DNA from 3 places in the Paenibacillus sp. USHLN196 genome. Region 3 is predicted to be linked to each of the others. Evidence: riboswitches for the same ligand, from Rfam matches in the RefSeq annotation. Region 3 holds a riboswitch; each other region holds the start of a gene.
What was found. A riboswitch is a leader RNA that binds a small molecule or an ion and turns the genes downstream of it on or off. The one in region 3 is predicted to bind S-adenosylmethionine.
Positions count from the first base shown of each region.

Region 1: it holds a riboswitch for S-adenosylmethionine, as region 3 does, so the genes downstream of both, mmuP (S-methylmethionine permease) here and WFI24_RS23905 (methionine ABC transporter ATP-binding protein) in region 3, are expected to answer to the same signal.
Region 2: it holds a riboswitch for S-adenosylmethionine, as region 3 does, so the genes downstream of both, metA (homoserine O-acetyltransferase MetA) here and WFI24_RS23905 (methionine ABC transporter ATP-binding protein) in region 3, are expected to answer to the same signal.

Region 1 is NZ_JBBCYH010000012.1:182,289-185,570, reverse strand. It holds gene WFI24_RS25500 (GerAB/ArcD/ProY family transporter) at 1-296, shown strand, start outside; gene WFI24_RS25495 (Ger(x)C family spore germination protein) at 293-1,501, shown strand; SAM riboswitch class I at 1,572-1,673, shown strand; partial or broken gene mmuP (S-methylmethionine permease) at 1,766-3,176, shown strand; gene mmuM (homocysteine S-methyltransferase) at 3,156-3,282, shown strand, end outside.
Region 2 is NZ_JBBCYH010000004.1:228,316-231,597, reverse strand. It holds gene WFI24_RS10960 (PLP-dependent transferase) at 1-244, opposite strand, end outside; gene metA (homoserine O-acetyltransferase MetA) at 269-1,186, opposite strand; SAM riboswitch class I at 1,423-1,546, opposite strand; gene corA (magnesium/cobalt transporter CorA) at 1,998-2,933, shown strand; gene WFI24_RS10945 (HRDC domain-containing protein) at 3,005-3,282, opposite strand, start outside.
Region 3 is NZ_JBBCYH010000011.1:74,746-78,027, forward strand. It holds gene WFI24_RS23900 (Cthe_2314 family HEPN domain-containing protein) at 158-874, shown strand; SAM riboswitch class I at 1,007-1,141, shown strand; gene WFI24_RS23905 (methionine ABC transporter ATP-binding protein) at 1,268-2,302, shown strand; gene WFI24_RS23910 (methionine ABC transporter permease) at 2,304-2,963, shown strand; gene WFI24_RS23915 (MetQ/NlpA family ABC transporter substrate-binding protein) at 3,039-3,282, shown strand, end outside.

The DNA.
Region 1 (3,282 bases), on a different contig from region 3:
GGTTCGAATCCCTGCTACTGGTCATCTGGATTATGCAGATCTTCTCGAGTTTCACGATCACACACTATTGCGCTTCGGTGGGCATTCGGGATTTATTTCGTACGAAGAAGATCAAGGTCATTATGTACGCCTTTCTGCCAGTAATATATCTAACAGCATTAATGCCGAAAACCGTGGATGAAACTTTTGCACTGGGTGATATGTTGGGCAATCTATCCGTGCTTCTTTTTGCCATTTTACCTCTGTTGCTGCTGTTAATAAGTCTGATTCGCAAAAAGGGAGGCAAGCAAGCATGATTCGTATTTTTATGCTTTTACGTGTAGCCTTTGCTTTGTCCGTTCTTCTGGTAATATCCGGATGCTGGAGCAGTAGGGAGATCGAGGAACTAAGTGTCTATGTTGGTCTCGGGATCGATATCGCGAAAGAAACGGAATTTGAGAAGGACATCGCTGCCCAGGGAGGAAAGTATCCAAAGAATAATTATATAACGGCTACCGTGCAGATTGCTCCTGGCACGGGCGGTTCGAACAGTAAACAGGGCGGACAATCCGGTTCACCTGCTTCGGGAAAGACTTCCTATTCCAATGAACAGCTTACTGGAGATTCGTTGCTGCAAATCTTTCGTCAGTTTGCACTAAGGCGAGACCGTCCACTTATCGGACATCATCTAAAGGTCATCGTTGTCTCCAAGGATATTGCCAAAAAGTATGGTCTGGACCAGCTACTGGATTTTGTACTTCGGGATAACGATATTCGTCCAAATTGTCTGGTACTGATAAGTCATCATCGCGCCGTGGATGTCCTGACTTCGGATGATCCCTCTCGGATTCCAGCATTTTATCTAACAGGAATTACCGGTAATTCATACTTGTCCAACAAAATCCTTGACCCTGTTTTGCTCTCCAAATTAGATGCCCAAATGCAATCTGGTTCCAGTTTCTTGCTCCAGAATGTACTATACTCCAATGGAGAGGGCAAGTTCTCAGGTGGCAGCATATTCGATGGGAAAACAACCAAGTTTATTGGAGAACTAAGTCAAACGGATCTGGAAGGTTTATCGTGGCTCAGGCCTAAGGAAAGAGGAGGCGTCTTGAAGACTTACAACAAAGAGGGATTCACTGTTGTATATGAAATGAAAAAGAAGAAAACAAAAGTAATTCCCAAGGTTGTTGGCAATGATATTTCATTCCATGTAAAGACCCAATCCGAAGGCTGGTTAATGGAGGATTGGCGTGCTCCCGAAAGAGAGGAAAAAGGGGCTTATCGCGGGGAACTGGAAAAAGAATTTGCTGAACTGGCGGAACAACAGATTCGTCAGGTGTTATACAAGCTGCAGCATACCTACAAAGTGGATGTTGCGGATTTTCGGGATAGCTTACGTATTAAAGAGCCCAAAACATGGAAGAAAGTCAAAGATGATTGGGATAACATTTTTAGTACCGTGCCAATTACGTACGATGTGAAGATTAGCATTACCAATCCGGGATCTTCCACCGAATAGCGATGTATTTCATTTATGATTTAAATGTTGACACATTCATGATAGATCGCTATATTTATAAAAAATCATTTTCTTATCCAGAGAGGTGGAGGGACTGGCCCTTAGAAACCTCAGCAACAGATCTGAAGGATACTGTGCTAATTCCAGCGGGTGAAAGCCTGATAGATAGGAGCGTTTGTTTTTATTTGTCAGTAACGGCGCACTCTTTAGGCAGAGTGGGTCTTTTTTGTTTTTTCTGGATGAAGAAGTAGGGGAGCAGCAGGTATGGAGAACAACAACGACAAAGGGCATTTTCAGCGGAAAATGCAGGCACGGCATGTGGTCATGCTCTCTCTTGGTGGAGTGATTGGAACGGGATTATTCCTCAGCTCAGGTTACACCATTCAGCAAGCGGGACCACTGGGTACCATTCTGTCCTATCTGATCGGAGCGATCGTCGTATATTTGGTGATGCTCTGTCTTGGTGAACTCTCGGTTCACATGCCAGAGACGGGAGCATTCCATAGTTATGCAGCCAAATATATCGGACCGGCAACGGGCTACACGGTGGCTTGGTTATACTGGTTAACCTGGACTGTTGCGCTTGGCTCCGAATTCACAGCCGCCGGATTGCTGATGCAGCGCTGGTTCCCATCGGTGAACGTATGGATATGGAGCGCGCTCTTTGCCCTGATGATTTTTCTGTTTAACGCTTTAACGGTGAAATTATTTGCGGAATCCGAGTTCTGGTTCTCATCTGTAAAAGTAGTAACTATCGTAATCTTCATTATTATCGGTGGCGCAGCCATGTTTGGGTTCATACCCATGGCGGATTCTGAACCGGCTCCATTTCTATCGAATATTACCGCATCCGGGTGGTTCCCTCATGGGGCTACAGCGATATTGATGACCATGCTTGCTGTAAACTTTGCCTTCTCAGGCACCGAGTTAATCGGCATTGCCGCCGGTGAGACGGAGAACCCCGAAAAGACGATACCGAAGGCTATTCATACAACGCTGTGGCGTTTGGTTATTTTTTTCATCGGAACGATTGTTATCTTGTCTGCTTTGCTACCGATGTCGGATGCCAGTGTACTGCAAAGTCCATTTGTAGCGGTAATGGAGCGGGTGGGTGTACCGTATGCAGCAGACATTATGAACTTTGTTATTCTGACGGCGATTCTCTCTGCTGCCAATTCAGGCCTGTATGCTTCGTCACGGATGCTCTGGTCTCTGGCTGATAAAAAAACGATCTCTCCGTGGTTTGCCAAATTGACGAAACGCGGGGTGCCATTGAATGCACTTCTGATCAGTATGGTTGGTGGTGCGCTGGCTCTGCTGTCCAGCATCATTGCGCCAGGTACCGTGTATATAACACTGGTTTCCATTTCGGGTTTGGCTGTTGTTGCGGTATGGATGAGCATCAGCGCTTCCCAATACATGTTCCGCAGACAATATATCCGGGAAGGCCATGCGGTCAAAGATCTGGTGTACCGTACTCCACTATACCCGGCGGTACCGATTATCTCATTTATATTATGCCTGGCTTCATGCATAGGTATTGCTTTTGATCCTACGCAGCGAATTGCGCTGTATTGTGGGGTTCCGTTTATCGCAGTATGTTACGCAGCTTATTATCTGACAGAACGTGTGAATAAGAAAAGAGGACAAGTACATGACGCAAGCACAACAGAATAACCCCATAGAAGAGATCCTGCGTGAACATTCAGTCATGATTCTGGACGGAGCGCTGGCAACCGAACTTGAACAGCATGGATGTGATCTGGACGATCCGCTCTGGT
Region 2 (3,282 bases), on a different contig from region 3:
CCATGCCTGAGCTACAGGCAAACCCTGCATCACCGGATTCCAGCGCTGCGGCTGCTTCTTCCAACACTTTGCGGGTTGGATTGGTTGTACGAATATAATCAAATCCCGTGCTTTGTCCAAGCTTCGGGTGGCGAAACGCAGTGGATTGATAGATCGGAAAGTTAATGGCGCCTGTTACCGGTTCATTGATGGACCCAATTTGTGCTAAGCGGCTTTCGATTTTCAACTTGTTGTTGTCTTCCATTGCTGCATCCTCCTGTAATCTCGATTAGATTTGCGGGCCAATATCGTAAGGTGTTTCTTGATACACATAGTAATTGAGCCAGTTAGAGAATAATAAGTTGGCATGAGCGCGCCAAGTAGCCGGTGGCACACGAGAAGGGTCGTCATTGGGATAATAATGTCTAGGCAATGCGATATCCAAACCTTTGGCTGCATCCCGGTCATACTCCCACTTTAATGAGAACGGGTCATACTCGGCATGTCCTGTGGCAAAAATCTGTTTGCCGTCTTTGGTAGCAACCAGGAAGATCCCCGCTTCCTCGGATTCAGCCAAAATCTCTAAATTCTCATTCTTTTCAATATCTTCGCGTCTCACTTCCGTATGACGGGAATGTGGAACGTTGAACACTTCATCGAATCCACGCAGCAACGGAACATGGGGTTTATTGATGGTATGTGGGAAAACCCCAAAACACTTTTCATCTAGTGCAACCTTGGGTACGTCAAAATGATGGTATAAACCTGCCTGGGAGGCCCAACATATGTGCAGGGTTGATGTCACATTTGTTTTGGTCCATTCGAAGATCTCCTGGATTTCATTCCAATAGTTCACGTCTTCGAAATCCATCTGCTCCACAGGAGCACCCGTGATAATCATTCCATCGAAACGGCGGTGCTCAATCTCATCAAAGGTTTTATAGAACAGATCCAAATACTCCTGAGACGTATTCTTCGACGTATGGGATTTGGGATGTACAAGAACGACATCCACCTGAATAGGCGTGTTTCCCACCAGACGAAGCAATTGTGTTTCGGTCGTTTCCTTTGTGGGCATCAGGTTTAATATAGCGATACGGAGTGGACGAATATCCTGCTGGTATGCAGAAGTTTCATCCATGACGAAGATATTCTCTCCTTCAAGTACTTCTTTTGCTGGCAGAGTATCAGGTATTTTGATTGGCATGGTAAATCTAACTCCTCCTTGTGCATAGATAGATGCAGCAACCCCTGGCTTGATGTCTTCACATCAATACAGTTATAGACTGCCTTGAGCTTGTAAAAACATTGAATTGCTCTTTCATCCAACGTTACAAACAACCTCAAGTTCCTTAGCGAAAATCACTGCTGAGAAGTCGGGGCATATAACAAAGACCTTCCTCGGATTTCGAGAAAGGTCATATGTAAAAAAGATATGCGCCTCTCTCATCTCTCAGTTACAACAGTGCCACTTGACACTTAGTCGCTGCAAGAATTAGCACCGTGCGGTATACCGCCGGTTGCCGGGTTTCATCGGGCCAGTCCCTCCACCTACTCTTGATAAGATTTCGCTGTATTAGATTGTAATTAAATATGGTTCACCGTCTACTTTATTACATTAATGCCCTCACGTCAAGATGCAGTTCGATGTCTGCTTCCCAGATCGGAACCGTTCATCATCCGTTGTCATACACTGCCTCAGGGCGCGAAATAGACACATTTTTGCGCTTGAAAGCACCTTGTACCAGCGGTATACTAAACAAGGTGTTATAAACCCTTATGTGAGAGGTGACATATTAAATGGATGGCGACCCGAGGCCTGACTGGCAGCCGAATTCCGACAAACTGCATAGAGAATTGACATCAGAATGCCGGCAGCGGGACGTGACTTCCGTTTGAGTATATAGTGAACGCAGCCCTGATCTCCAGGCTCCGCTGCCGACCGGCTGATTTGTTCTTTTTGCGCCCATAATGATAATATCCGCCAAGTTGGCGGGTGCAGAAGGAGTAGATTAACGATGAAAATCCGGTTGGTAAACAACGGTGTATTTATTCCGGTGGACGACATTCAGCAGGCGCTGACTCCACCAGCGGAAGGATTTTACTGGATTGATGCAGACGTAGACGATTTGGCGGTACTTCAGCCGCTGTTCTTGATGCATGATCTGGCTGTGGAAGACTGTCTTAGTGACGAAGAACAACGTCCGAAGATTGAAATCTATGAGAATCATTATTTTATTGTGATTAATAGCATCCGTTTCGATGATGAAGAGATATTTCTACGTGCGGTCAACCTGTTTCTCGGCAGACATTTCATTATTAGTGTTACAAAACAGAAGGTCAGCGAATTACGCACATTAAAACCCATCCTGTGGGAACAGGAAATCAGTACACCCGATCGTCTCCTGTATCTGCTGGTTGACTTGATTGTTGACAATTATTTCACCGTAGGTGACCGAATTGAAGCTCGGATCGAGAAGCTTGAGGAAGATATTCTGATGCACACCAAAAAGTCTCATCTGAATGAAATCATCGGGCTGCGCAGTGAGATTCTGTGGCTGAAAAAAGTGCTTGGACCTCAGAAAGAGGTCATTAACACCCTTAACAAAAAAGATCTGCGTCTCATTGATGATCAACTGCAAAAATATTTCAGTGACATCTATGAGAATGCCGTAAAAATATCTGAAACCTTTGAAACCTACCGCGACCTGATGGGTAACTTGCGAGAAGCCTATCAATCCAGTATTGCGAACCGGGCGAATGAGATCATGCGCGTGTTTACCGCGATTACTACGGTTTTCATGCCGCTGACGGTCATTACCGGTATATACGGTATGAACTTTACGAATATGCCAGAACTTAACTGGAAATACAGCTATTTTGTTGTGATTGGCCTGATGGTAACACTGGGCCTGAGCATGTTCTTTATTTTCCGTAAAAAAGACTGGGTATGAACTTCTATGAAATAACGAAGACGAAGCGCTCCTTCTGGAGGAACGCCTCGTCTTTTTTTCATTTCCGATCATTAACCAACATGCCGCTCTGTCTCTGCGTGCCGACGAAAGCGGATTCGAATCATGCGCAGTCTTTCATAGACCTGCTCCAGACTTCCTCCGTCGGGCTTCTCTCCTCCATACACTTTATGTAATACCGGCTTCAGGAACGTATCTCCCAGCTCCTCATACGCACTCCACACGGCCTCTTGTTCGTTCTCTGGCATAACTGCCAGCTCCACATCCAGAAGACAATCGGTGTCATAACCTTCAAGATCCAGTGTCTCCAACAGCTCAATCAATTCACGTC
Region 3 (3,282 bases):
GATGTACATCATTGGACAGGTGGACTTTGTTTGATGTCAGGGGGATCAGGGCAACCTATGGCAAGCAGCGTTTATACGTTTACTCCGGAATGAATTAGCATTATGTATTAAAGTGATGAATCTTTATGGATCAGCAGAGTGGAAGAGGAGGTTATATATGCTGCGAACGTTGCTCGGAGAAAAGCCGCGTATAAATGAAGGCAAATTGAAGGAAGCGATGGACTCAATGGCGCATACGCTTGAGCTATTTCAGCGACAGATGCACGTGGATCATGATCCTACTCACGACTATCGTAAACTGTATGTGTGGACACAGGGACTTATCTCTTCCCTGGATGAACTGGAGCAAAGCTGCTTCGCCGCTGCTCATTTTCGGCAAAAGGTCGTTGCAGGTTCTACGGATGATATGACACCGACTGAAAAAGCCGAGTATGCTCGGTATGTGTATTTCTACAAAGATGGCTTCATTCGCTGCTTTGCCATTCTGGATAAAGTCGGCACCGTATTGAATGAGATATTCCAGCTGAATACCTCAAATACAAAAGCGCATTTTTCTTATTTTACCGTGTTAAGGCAGTTCGACTATGCGAGGGAGCATCATGATCTTGCGTTGCAATTAATACAGATCAAGGACTCTTATCGTGAACCGATGAGCAAGCTGCGCAAACGACGTAATATGGAGATTCACTACATGAACTCCGAAATGCATGATGACCTGTGGCAGTTACATCAGACCCTGCAAGGTAAAGTGAAATTGGAGGATCTGAATCAGCATGTGCAGGAAATGCGTCAGGGCGTGGATATGGTCTGTGAAACGTTAACAGCTTCTTATAGTTATATCAATAAAATATGGCAAAGAAATAATTCCCTTTGACAAATCGGAATACTTGGAATATACTGAGTTTCAATTAGAATGTTACAGTGACAAAGATACTGATATTTCAAAAGTTACGTTCACATTATAAGCATAAACTACATGAACTTATAGAATCCTACAACAACATATTTCTTATCGAGAGCGGCGGAGGGACAGGCCCGATGAAGCCCGGCAACCGATTTGTAACGACATGTGTCATTCGTTATAGATGTTAGGTGCTAATTCCTACAAAATGGTGCAAGACACGATTTTGGCAGATGAGAAGGTATATTCTTTCACGTAAAGAGCCCTCTTTGTATCTGCAAAGGGCTCTTTTTTTGTATGTATAGGGGAGTTTTCCTTTAGATCGGGTAAAGATACATGTAGGTGGTTGGAAAGGGGCAAGTGCGATTGATTGAATTAAAAGGTTTAACGAAAACGTACGGCAAAGGGGCAAAATCTACAACGGCACTATCCGAGCTGAATTTGAGCATCCAAAAGGGTGAAATCTACGGAGTGATCGGCCATTCTGGAGCGGGTAAAAGTACACTGATCCGTTGCATTAATTTGTTGGAGCGCCCTACGGAGGGTGAAGTATGGGTAGACGGGATTAACCTGACTGAACTGAACAAAACCGAATTGCAGCAACAGAGACGCAAGATCGGTATGATTTTTCAACACTTTAATCTGTTATCCTCGGCAACGGTGTATGACAATGTAGCTTTTCCGTTAAAGCTTGTGAATACACCCAAGGAAGCCATTGATCGCAAAGTGAAGGAAATGCTCGCCCTGGTTGGTCTGGAGCACCATAGCAGCAAATATCCGGCTCAATTATCGGGTGGACAGAAACAGCGTGTAGGGATTGCAAGAGCACTCGCCAGTGATCCGAATGTACTCCTATGTGATGAGGCCACCTCGGCGCTTGATCCGCAGACGACGAATTCGATTCTGAAGTTATTGCTCGACATTAACGAAAAGTACAATCTCACGATTGTGCTGATTACACATGAGATGCACGTCATTCAGAATATTTGTGACAAGGTAGCTGTCATTCATCAAGGTGGCATAGTGGAACAGGGACCTGTAACCGAAGTATTCCTGAAGCCGCAGCATGCCATTACACGGGACTTTATGATGCGTGATCATGAAGTTGGACTTGCCCTTGAAGAGACTGCTTTGGCGAATGCAGGCTTGGAATTACAGGCAGGTGCTGCTTCCAAACTTGTGAAGATATCCTTTCTGGGTAACAAAACGTATGAAGCGATTTTATCCAGAACGGTACGTAAAACCGGTGTGGATTTTGCCATCCTGCAAGGTACGATCTCTACGATCAAACAGGTTCCTTATGGGCAGCTGACCGTTCGGTTCGAAGGCGATACCAATGCGATTGACCGGACAATATCAGAATTATCCGCAGAGGGACTTGATGTGGAGGTGCTACGTTAACATGGATTTTTCAACAGTACGTTGGGAAGAGATCGGTAAAGCTTCCATAGAGACACTGCAAATTCTGGGTGCATCAGGCTTATTCACTATAATTATTGGTTTGCCACTCGGGGTATTGCTATTCATGACAGCAAGATCCGCATCAACACAATCACGCGTGGTCTATTCTATTCTGTCGTTGATTGTGAACATTTTGCGATCAGTTCCGTTTATCATACTGATTGTCGCTCTTATTCCATTCACTCGTTCGCTGGTTGGTACAGCCACAGGAGTTCTCGGCGTTATACCGCCACTTGTCATTGCAGCCGCTCCTTATTTCGCCCGCTTGGTGGAAACAACACTGCGTGAAGTAGATCGTGGTGTCATTGAAGCAGCACAGGCGATGGGTGCATCGACCGGACAGATTGTAAGACGGGTGCTATTGCCTGAGGCACTACCTGGTCTTCTTGCTGGGATAACCATCACTATCGTTACGCTTGTATCGTATACGGCGATGGCGGGTATGGTTGGCGGTGGAGGTCTGGGAACGCTGGCAATCAACTATGGTTACTTCCGTTATCAAAATGAAATTATGATCATTTCCGTTGTATTTATGGTCATCTTAGTTCAGATTCTTCAGATGGCTGGAGATCGCTTGGTTACATTTTTCACCAGGAAATAACACATAGATAACATGATGGATATGCATTTTTGCGGATGCCACATGAAAAAAATGATTAGAGAAGGGGTTTTACACATGAAAAAATGGTCTTTTGCTCTACTTAGTCTTATGCTGATTGCGGTTCTTGCCGCGTGCGGAAACAACAAGGACGCCGACAGCGGCGCAGACAATGAAGGAGGAGCTCCGCGTACAGTAGAATTGAAAGTGGGAGCTTCACCTACACCGCACGCAGAGATTTTGGAAAGCATCAAGCCTGAACTGGAAGCACAAGGTATTCGTTTGCAAGTCGTTACATTCAATGACTATGTACAACCCAACC